One region of the Colwellia sp. MB3u-4 genome, then DNA from elsewhere that is predicted to be linked to it. Evidence: predicted binding sites of a transcription regulator. Region 1 holds the regulator's gene; each other region holds the start of a gene.
The links. Region 1 encodes sigma-54, which starts transcription at its own class of promoters, with help from an activator protein. Its sites were predicted from a motif close to GTTGGCACGNNNNTNGNNT; they were not measured.
Positions count from the first base shown of each region.

Region 1 (3,288 bases):
CATGGCCATTTTACAAACACGTAAATCACTTAGTGATGTTGACCGACAAGAAAAACTTGAACATTTATTAGAAGAGTTCAACATAGGCCATATAAAAGATAACTTAGGCATGAGTTTATCTGGCGGTGAGCGCCGACGAGTTGAAATAGCCCGGGCATTAGCTGCAGATCCTAAATTTATATTACTGGATGAACCCTTTGCCGGTGTTGACCCGATTTCAGTAGGTGATATAAAAAAAATTATCCTACACTTAAAAGATCGTGGCATAGGTATATTGATCACAGATCACAATGTGCGAGAAACACTTGATGTTTGTGAGCATGCCTACATCGTTAGTCATGGCGAACTTATCGCTGAAGGTAATTCAAAGCAAATTCTTGCAAATCAACATGTAAGAGATGTATACCTTGGTGAACAATTCACGCTATAGTGAATAAAACCAATTGAATTAATGAATTTGAATAGGGAAAAGAAAACGTAAATGCGTCCTACTCTGCAACTCCGTATCGGACAACAGTTAACGATGACCCCGCAATTGCAGCAGGCGATCAAACTGTTGCAATTATCAACTTTGGATCTTCAACTAGAGATTCAAGAAGCACTTGAAAGTAATCCTTTGCTTGAAGTTGACGAAACGCACGATAACAATTCAGAAAGTACCCCTGACCATTTAGAAGCAGGATATTCGGTAACGGTAGGCGAAAACTCAGCAGCATCCTCTGATGGCAGCGAAGACTCCACTCCCTCGATAGACGAAATTAGCTCCTCTGAAGGTTTAGCAAAAACAGACATCCCCGAAGAACTCAACAGCGATAGCACATGGGATGATAACTTCAGTGCTGGTGTTAGTAGTGGCGGTGTTGGTCATGCCTCAGAAGATTATACTTATCAAGGTGAAACGAAAGACTCATTACAAGACCATCTAATTTGGCAAATGGAACTAACGCCCTTTACTGACACTGATAGAACCATTGCCATTGCCATTATTGAAGCCATAGATGAAGCAGGTTATTTAACCGTTTCAGCCGAAGAGATCTTAGAGAGTGTCGGTATTGATGGTGTAGAACTTGATGAAATTGAAGTGGTGTTAAAGCGTATTAACGTATTTGACCCCATTGGTGTTGCTGCCCGTTCAATTCCAGAGTGCTTGCGTATTCAGCTCAATCAATTTGCTAAAGATACCCCTTGGTTAGCGGAAAGCAAAATCGCTGTCAGCGAGTATATTGACTTGCTCGGTAATCGCGATTATCGTCAATTGATGCGTAAATTACGCTTGAAAGAAGAGCAATTACGCGAAGTTATTCGCCTAATACAAAGCTTAGATCCCCGTCCAGGTGATAGCGTCATCAAAAGTGAAGAACAATATGTTATCCCAGACGTGTCTGTTGAAAAGAAAAACGGCCGCTGGACAGTAGAGCTCAATCCTGACACTGCCCCTAAACTATCGGTTAATCAGCAATACGCCGCTATGTCTCGTTCAATGAAGTCATCTACTGATAATCAATTTATTCGCTCTAACTTGCAAGAAGCAAAATGGTTTATTAAAAGCTTAGAAAGCCGTAACGAAACACTTTTAAAGGTTTCAAATTGTATTGTGCAACGCCAACAAGGCTTTTTTGAACACGGACCTGAGTCAATGCGCCCTATGGTATTGAACGATATTGCCGAAGCCGTAGATATGCATGAATCAACCATTTCTCGTGTGACCACGCAAAAATATATGCACACACCTAGAGGGATTTTTGAGCTTAAGTACTTTTTTTCTAGCCACGTAAGTACTGAAAACGGCGGCGAATGTTCATCAACGGCTATTCGTGAATTAATTAAAAAGCTAGTGGCTGCCGAAGTACCTGCAAAACCACTCAGCGACAGTAAAATGGCAGATATTTTAGCAGAACAAGGTATACAAGTGGCAAGGCGTACCATTGCCAAATATCGAGAGTCACTTTCTATACCGCCATCAAATCAACGTAAAAGCCTATTGTAGGCAGTTTTATTCAGCCAATAAAGAGGATTGAAATATATGCAAATTAATCTTACTGGACACCATGTCGATGTTACCGATTCATTACGTGATTATGTCAATGGCAAGTTTGAAAAACTAGAGCGTCACTTTGATCATATCAATAATGTACATGTAGTATTAACGGTAGAAAAACAGAATCAGATTGCCGAATCAACGGTGCACTTAAGTGGCACTGAAGTTCATGCTAAGGCACAACATAGTGACATGTATGCATCGATTGATGCATTAATTGACAAGCTAGATCGCCAAATCTTGAAATATAAAGGCAAAATCAACAAACATTAGCGCCATTTCGCTATAGGTCTTAGAAGTTTATGAAGTTGCAAGACATCTTAACCCCGGACTGCACTATTTGTGCAGCACCGGGTGCCAGTAAAAAACGTATATTAGAATATTTAAGTCGCTTGGCCGCCGATAAACTCGACAGCCATGATACTTTTCAGCTTTTAGAAAGTTTAGTTAAGCGTGAAAGATTGGGCTCAACGGGCATAGGTAATGGCATTGCTATACCTCATGGCCGTTTAGAAAATGCTACGCCTACGAAACCTATTGCCGTGGTTATTACCACAGAACAAGCGATTAATTTTGACGCTGTTGATCATCGTCCCGTTGATATTTTTATCGCCTTATTTGTTCCTGAAGAAGAATGCCAGAGCCACTTGAGTACGCTGCAAAGTATCGCAAAAATTTTTCGTAACAAGCAATTTTGCAAGCAAGTGCGTAAATGCCAAAGTAATCAAGAACTGTTTCAGTTAATACAACAAGCGAGTTAAACACGGATGAAATTAATTATTGTAAGTGGCCGTTCAGGCTCAGGGAAAAGTGTTGCACTGCGTGTTTTAGAGGATTTAGGTTATTATTGTGTTGATAATATCCCTGTCAACTTGTTACCCGCACTTACCCATACGGTGATTAATGATTATGAAAATGTTGCCGTAAGTCTCGATGTTCGTAACCTGCCAGCCGATCCTAACGACGTACCCGAAATTATTGAATACCTGCCCAATGCAGTAGAATTGAGCATACTGTATTTAGATGCTGATGATAGTGACCTTATTCGCCGGTTCAGTGAAACGCGACGTTTACATCCGTTGATCAAGCAAAATATTGCGCTAGACCAAGCCATTGCCTTGGAGAAAAAATTACTTGAGCCCATTTCCAGTCGGGCAGACTTATACATCAATACCAGTCAACTAACACCACACCAACTCGCTGACTTAGTTAGAGAGCGAATTCTGGGTAAAACGTCTGGTTCAATGGTG
Region 1 is NZ_JACGVE010000068.1:22,411-25,698, reverse strand. Features, by position in the region: gene lptB (LPS export ABC transporter ATP-binding protein) at 1-430, shown strand, start outside; gene H4J61_RS03830 (RNA polymerase factor sigma-54) at 482-1,987, shown strand; gene hpf (ribosome hibernation promoting factor) at 2,024-2,311, shown strand; gene ptsN (PTS IIA-like nitrogen regulatory protein PtsN) at 2,341-2,799, shown strand; gene rapZ (RNase adapter RapZ) at 2,806-3,288, shown strand, end outside.

Region 2 (3,288 bases), on a different contig from region 1:
ATTCGGTATCTATTACCCCGCAAGCAAAACAAATGAATGAGCTGCAGAAACAAGCCGCTGATTCTCCTGTAGTCAATGAGAAAAAAATTGCTGAATTAAAGAGTGCTATTGCCTCTGGCGATTATAAAATAAATCCAGAAAAGCTAGCAGCAAGTATCGCCAATTTTGAATTTAAACTTGGCTAACGTGTTACTAAAATGGAGTACATTAAGTGTCTGAAAAACTAACACCGCAACAATTGGTTTCTCAACAATTATCGCAATTAACGCAATTAGAGACGTTATTAGACACTGAGAAAGATGTACTGCAACAGCAAAACCCTGATGCACTTATTCAGCTTACCGCAGACAAAAACGACCTGCTTTTGGCGATTCAGAGAATTGACAATGCCATTGGTCAAAGTTTTGAATTCAAACAAGAAAAACTAGCGGGCAAGTTCACCAGCCTACTATCAGATATCGAAGCCATTTTAGTGCGCTGTAAAAAACAGAATCAAATTAATGGCCTGATCATTCAGCAATCACAATTATCTGTAGAACGCATGAAGACCTCATTACTAGAGAATCATAACAAGTCATCCATGACCTATAATAGTAAAGGAAAAACCTCAGGCGGACTCAGTAGCTTAGGTATAAAAGCTTAGCTTTATATGTGTTAGGTTATCTACAAAAAAACCAGCAATAGCTGGTTTTTTTAATGGTACTAAAATACAGCGCAATTCAATGACGCTAGTAATAATGCTAGTAATAATGCTAGTAATATGAGATATGCTTTATTTCTTTGCGGTTAGATGTCGCGATATAAATTTCATAAACATCTTTAAAATCTAAACTCAACTCAGTGGTATAACTGTCACCCACCGGATAGCTTTTAACGACTTTTGCGCCACGAATAATGCCTCGTACTGATGTCTGTAATTGTTGATTATCAAGCACTAAATTAGACATGGTGGTGCTACCATTAATATTTTGACCATAAACTTGTTCAGCTAACTCCGCATAAGCAGCAATTTTTGAAGCTTTTATTGCCATTAGCATACGCTGGGTTTTGTTTTGAGAATTCTGCAAACTAATTGGTGCTTGCCCTATGGCGGTTAAGACAGGAAATTTTTCAGGTTTCACGTTTTGCCATTCCACCTGTTTATCAAACACCGAAGAACAGGCGCTTAACACTAAAGCACTTAAAAAAATCCCGATACCATAACGTAAAGTATTCATATTGACCTTAGACATTTGTTTGATAATATTACTTTTGTATCGCAATGGCACGTGCATCGTCAGCGAGTGTTGTACTGTCACGCAAGATCATGCCATCTTTCATTTTAACATTTTCATGGCGATTAAAATCATCGCCAACAACCCAAGCGGGAATAAAAGACTGCGCCGTTGCCACCACAACTCGAGATTGCATGCCAATCATTCGTGCGTTGACTAACACCCCTTCATCTTGTTGCATCATAGTGCCTGTAACAACATAGTCAATTATCTGACGTTCGGGCAATTCTTTCCAATCGCGACTGAAAACATAATCACCATCGGCCGTTACACGAATATGTCCGGTGGTTTTAAAATCAATAACAACCAAGCCATGTCGTTGCATTTCATGGATAAAACTTTCTGACAGTTGATTGCCTAACGAGTTAGTTGATTCTAAATTTTTTAAATCGACAAATGATGCAACAGCGATTGGCGTTTTAGGCGTAACAAAGGTGCTGCTTTCCAGCATTTGATACGCAAGGCCTTTCACCACGTCATTTATCGCATGACGAGGTAACTTAAAGCTGTCAATTTCTTGTTTATCGGCATAAGAAGATCGATAAAAATCGTCCTTGGTTGTCACAGAACACGACATCACTGTCGGTATTATTATTGCTATAAGCCAATTTTTCATTGAGCTCTCCTCAATTAATGCTAATGTCATAAAATTAATGAAAATAATTAATAAAAATATTAAAGCATGATCCGCGCCAATATTTTTATTTCACCTCAACTTGGCCTAAAGCAGGGTAGATTAAACTATACTCGCAGATTAGCGGGCATAGTTTTATGCCTTATTGTTCTGCCTATTGTCACCTTTTTTTCAGCACTGATGCTTTATCACTTTCAAGACCCCTTTTTATCCAAGCGCCAGCTTTTGCCAAACCATATAGGATTTTTAATGCCTGGTAAAACCCTACGGCTGCATCTCTATCAGAAACCTAATACCGATGAAACTAGCTTATTGGGCCGCTTTACTTATCTTGAGTTGAACTTTTCTTTGAAATAGGCACAAAACCTGCATATTTAAAAACAGAGATTGATTCCCTATTAAAAGAGACCTTTATGCGCTTAAGTTTATTTTGCCTTTGCTGTGCTATATATAGTAGCGCTAGTGTCGGACAATGGTATGTATCGCAAGGTGTGGCGAGCATAGTAAATGCTGATAACAAAACAGCAAAAACACAAGCCATGCACAACGCGTTGAAAAAAGCCTTACTGGTTGCCGGTGCTTCAGTGTCAAGTGTTCAACAAGTGGTTAATGGTTTACTCACCCAAGACGAAATTAGCATTCGTGCCAGTGGCAGTGTGAATTCATTAGAGTTGGTCAGTGAACACTATAGCGACGACTTGGTCACTGTCACCATTCGGGCTGATATTTTTCCACAAGAAAAAAAGTGCTTCGCGGCTGATTATAAAAAATCCATGCTGTTAACCCGCAGTAATATACTACACCGTGAACAAGCTAATATTGGTAACATCTACGCTATTGATAGCACCTTAATCCAACAACTCGCTAATAAAATACAGCAGCAAGGTATTTATTTGGAGACTAAACTCGCCTTGCAAACTAAAACAGAATTTTCACGTTATAACCAAAGCTTGCAAAGCCAAAGTTTAAAAAACTTAACCATGTCATTAGCCAACATGACAGATAGCCAGTATGTTCTGTTTTCAGAGATCCAAGATCTTTCTCTCGCCAATGACGAAAATAATAACTGGCAGTTTTGGCAAAAAAACGTCTATCAACGCCAATTTAATCTTGCCCTTTATATTCACGACGGTACCACAGGTGAAAGAGTTTTGGCTAAACACTATCAAAGCTCTGCCCCTTGGCAATTCGATAAGCGCAAACAAGTTGACGTTACTAGCCATAACTTTTGGCAAAGTGACTATGGCCAAAGCATTAGTCTGACCTTAGACAACATGGTCAGTGATATTGATGAGAACATGATGTGTCAGCCAACCCAGGGCAGAATTGTGCAAGTACAAGGTAACTCACTGACTTTTAACTTAGGAAAAAGACACGGGG
Region 2 is NZ_JACGVE010000087.1:24,401-27,688, reverse strand. Features, by position in the region: gene flgM (flagellar biosynthesis anti-sigma factor FlgM) at 1-185, shown strand, start outside; gene H4J61_RS14230 (flagella synthesis protein FlgN) at 212-643, shown strand; gene H4J61_RS14225 (LPP20 family lipoprotein) at 753-1,217, opposite strand; gene H4J61_RS14220 (FlgO family outer membrane protein) at 1,246-1,890, opposite strand; gene H4J61_RS14215 (flagella assembly protein FlgT) at 2,322-3,288, shown strand, end outside.
Region 2: a site for sigma-54 is predicted at 1,953-1,971, ahead of H4J61_RS14220 (FlgO family outer membrane protein). Genes of this name have one in related genera too.

Region 3 (3,288 bases), on a different contig from region 1:
TCTGCATCAGTCATAATGGGATCTTTGCGTATGCTAGCATCTTCAACATCAACCGGTTTATCTTCTTCTTTAATGTTCACGGGTTGCCACTGCGTAGCGCCAGCGGGGCTCTTTTTCAGCGCCCAATCATGGTTAAGTAGCATAGAGAAATAACCATGATCCCACTGTGTAGGATGAGTGGTCCATGCACCTTCAATACCACTGGTTACGGTATCGCGCCCAATACCACGCTTAGTTTTATTGTTCCAACCTGTGCCTTGCTCTGAAATATCGGCAGCTGCTGGTTCTCTGCCAAGTATTGAGGCGTCGCCATTACCGTGACATTTCCCCACCGTATGACCTCCGGCGGTTAGGGCAACGGTTTCTTCATCATTCATCGCCATACGTTCAAAGGTAACACGCATATCATGAGCGGTTTTTAATGGGTCAGATTTGCCGTCTACACCTTCAGGGTTAACGTAGATTAATCCCATCATTACTGCAGCCAACGGGTTTTCTAAATCGCGCTCACCAGAATAACGGCTATTTTCGCTGCCACTAGGTGCAAGCCACTCTTTTTCAGCACCCCAGTAGATGTCTTTTTCTGGATGCCAAATGTCTTCACGGCCAAAGGCGAAACCAAAGGTTTTCAACCCCATAGATTCATAGGCAATAGTGCCGGCGTAAGCAATTAAATCTGCCCAGCTAAGTTGGTTACCGTATTTCTTTTTGATTGGCCAAAGTAGACGTCGTGCTTTATCTAAATTTGCGTTGTCGGGCCAAGAATTAATCGGGGTAAAACGTTGATTACCGGTAGCGGCACCACCTCGTCCATCAGCAATACGATAGGTACCGGCTGAATGCCAAGTCATACGGATCATTAAACCGCCATAATGTCCCCAATCTGCGGGCCACCAGTCTTGACTGTCAGTCATTAATGCGTGCATATCTTTGTTGAGCGCGGCAATGTCGAGATCTTTAACCGTATCCCGATAATTGAAATTCGTGCCCATAGGATTGGTTTTATTATCATGTTGATGAAGGATGTCGAGGTTTAGCGACTTAGGCCACCATGTCATATTTGTCATCGAACTTTCTGTAGCACCACCGTGCATTACAGGACATTTTCCAGCAGATGTTGTTTTATCGTCATTCATATTTTGTTCCCTTTCGTGCAGTGATAGATATATCTAAGTTATCAGCCAATTTGGCATCATTACTCAGCGTGGTCATGTCAAATTACAAGCAAACTGTTTAAAGCGCCAATATTACAAATATTTTATTACATATTGAAATTCAGTTAGATAGACCTACATTAACAGCCAAAAATTTCAGTTAAAATGTGATGTTTCTACATTTTATATGATGGCTAAATACGTATTTTCAAGTGACGTTACTAGAAGAGCTAAGTCGCTATATTCAGTGTTATTTTAGCCTTTAGCAGCATTTTGAATGGCTTCACCCGCTTTTTCGAGATCTTTACCTGCACCATCAATGGTGGCACAAGCACCTAAGGCACTACTTAGTAATAATACCGTTAATATTGATTTAATCTTTGGGTAGTATGTTTTAGCTGTCATTTTCTGTTCCTTTTAGGTTATTAGGATATTCTCTGTATCGCGATACAGAGAATATCCTGTTAGGTGTCATTTCATGGTCATTAGAGTATGGCGCAACTCAATGCATTTACTTTTAATTGAGTCGCTAAAGCCCGTGTCGTTAGTAACCTTATCATTACTTATATCACAATATTTAAGTTCATAATGCTACTAAGAATATTGCCATATTTAGCACCATAGTCCACTATTTTAATAATCAGGGGATAAAAAGCTTATTGGCGCTCCTTCAGCTTCTGAGCCAACATTGTAGTCGTGCACACAATTAATTGCTTTTGCTGCCATGGTTAATTTATCAGTTACGCCGTATTCGATTTCAGGACGAATATCGTGAAATGTGTAGTGATCACCAGCATTTTATCCAAACAAATGGTATCGGCGAACTTGACTGCCTGCTGGTCGGGTATCAGTACTTTTTGCGTAAAGCTATAAGTTGTCGTCTGCTTATATGGTAAAAGTGTCAGCAGAAATAGCAGCAGCCATAATGGTATTGAAGTTTAGTTTCGTGTGGTAAACCTAGTGTTTATCAAGAGAAGTTTATTTTTTGTCAATAGTACAATCACTTACAACCGATAGTTATTATCATTTGTATTTTTTTGAGTGTTGATTAGCCCTTGATTAAAAGGCGTTGTGAGAGATTTTGATGCGAGTAACTAAAAGTGAACCCTTGTGCGTATGTTAAAAGTGATTAAGACAGACTAAAGCTTATATCACCAGATTAAATGCTCGTCAGTAAGGCATGATTCAAGCTGTGATGTATAAGCTAGTTTTTTATGATTATGTTGTTAGTTATGCTATTAACTAAGCGTTTTAAATAGTAAAGCTTAATACGCTTGATAAGCTTTATAGTTAGGATAAACCTCTAGATAATCACACCAAGTACTAAAGTCTCGGTAGGTATAGCGTGTGTCTGTCGTGGTTATCCAGCGAGAGGTCGATCTCATGCGTAGCCGAAATTTAGCTTTATAGCCATCAATGGCGACAAAGCAAGCTAAGGACTCTTCGGTTTCGTTTTTAATTTTTACTTGGCTAAAACCATTAGAAGATTCGCCAAAGGTGACGGTTATTTTCGGCAAAGCCCAGATAACTGGACTAATAATAAATGCCGTAGCACAAAGGTATTTGATGATTTTCATAGATTAACGTACTGTTTTTAAATGGTTTTAATTGATTATTTTTATGGAGAAGCTTAAGTGTAATCAAAATTAACTCCAGCTAATTTTGATTATACCATTGAAAGCGTTATTAGGTGTCTCCATAACTAATAGCAACGAAGAAGTGTCAAAAACGACAACGCTTAAAATACGCAGTAAAAAGAGAACTTATTCATGGCTAACATTACTCCGATTAAAAAAGAAACTCATCAGAAAATTAAAATCGCTGCCAAGCGCGATTTATCAAATGTATCTAATCAACATATTGCACCAATCACCGCTCCTGAGTATTCTCAAGCAGCAACCAGCTACCCTATTGTACTTGTTAAAGATCAAGGTACAGAGCGCTACCGTAGTGTGGTAATGCTAGGTTTAGAAGCGAATGAAAACTTATATTATAAAGAAGACTCTTGGAATGCAGTTTATGTTCCGCAAAGTATTTCAATGGCACCTTTTTCTTTAGGTTTAGACCCAGAAAAAGAGAAAACATTAACGGCTTGTGTTGATTTAGACAGCAAGTTTGTTGGTGAAGATAAAGA
Region 3 is NZ_JACGVE010000069.1:10,617-13,904, forward strand. Features, by position in the region: gene katG (catalase/peroxidase HPI) at 1-1,136, opposite strand, end outside; gene H4J61_RS04750 (entericidin A/B family lipoprotein) at 1,410-1,559, opposite strand; gene H4J61_RS04755 (hypothetical protein) at 2,420-2,731, opposite strand; gene H4J61_RS04760 (SapC family protein) at 2,924-3,288, shown strand, end outside.
Region 3: a site for sigma-54 is predicted at 1,823-1,841, ahead of H4J61_RS04750 (entericidin A/B family lipoprotein). Genes of this name have one in related genera too.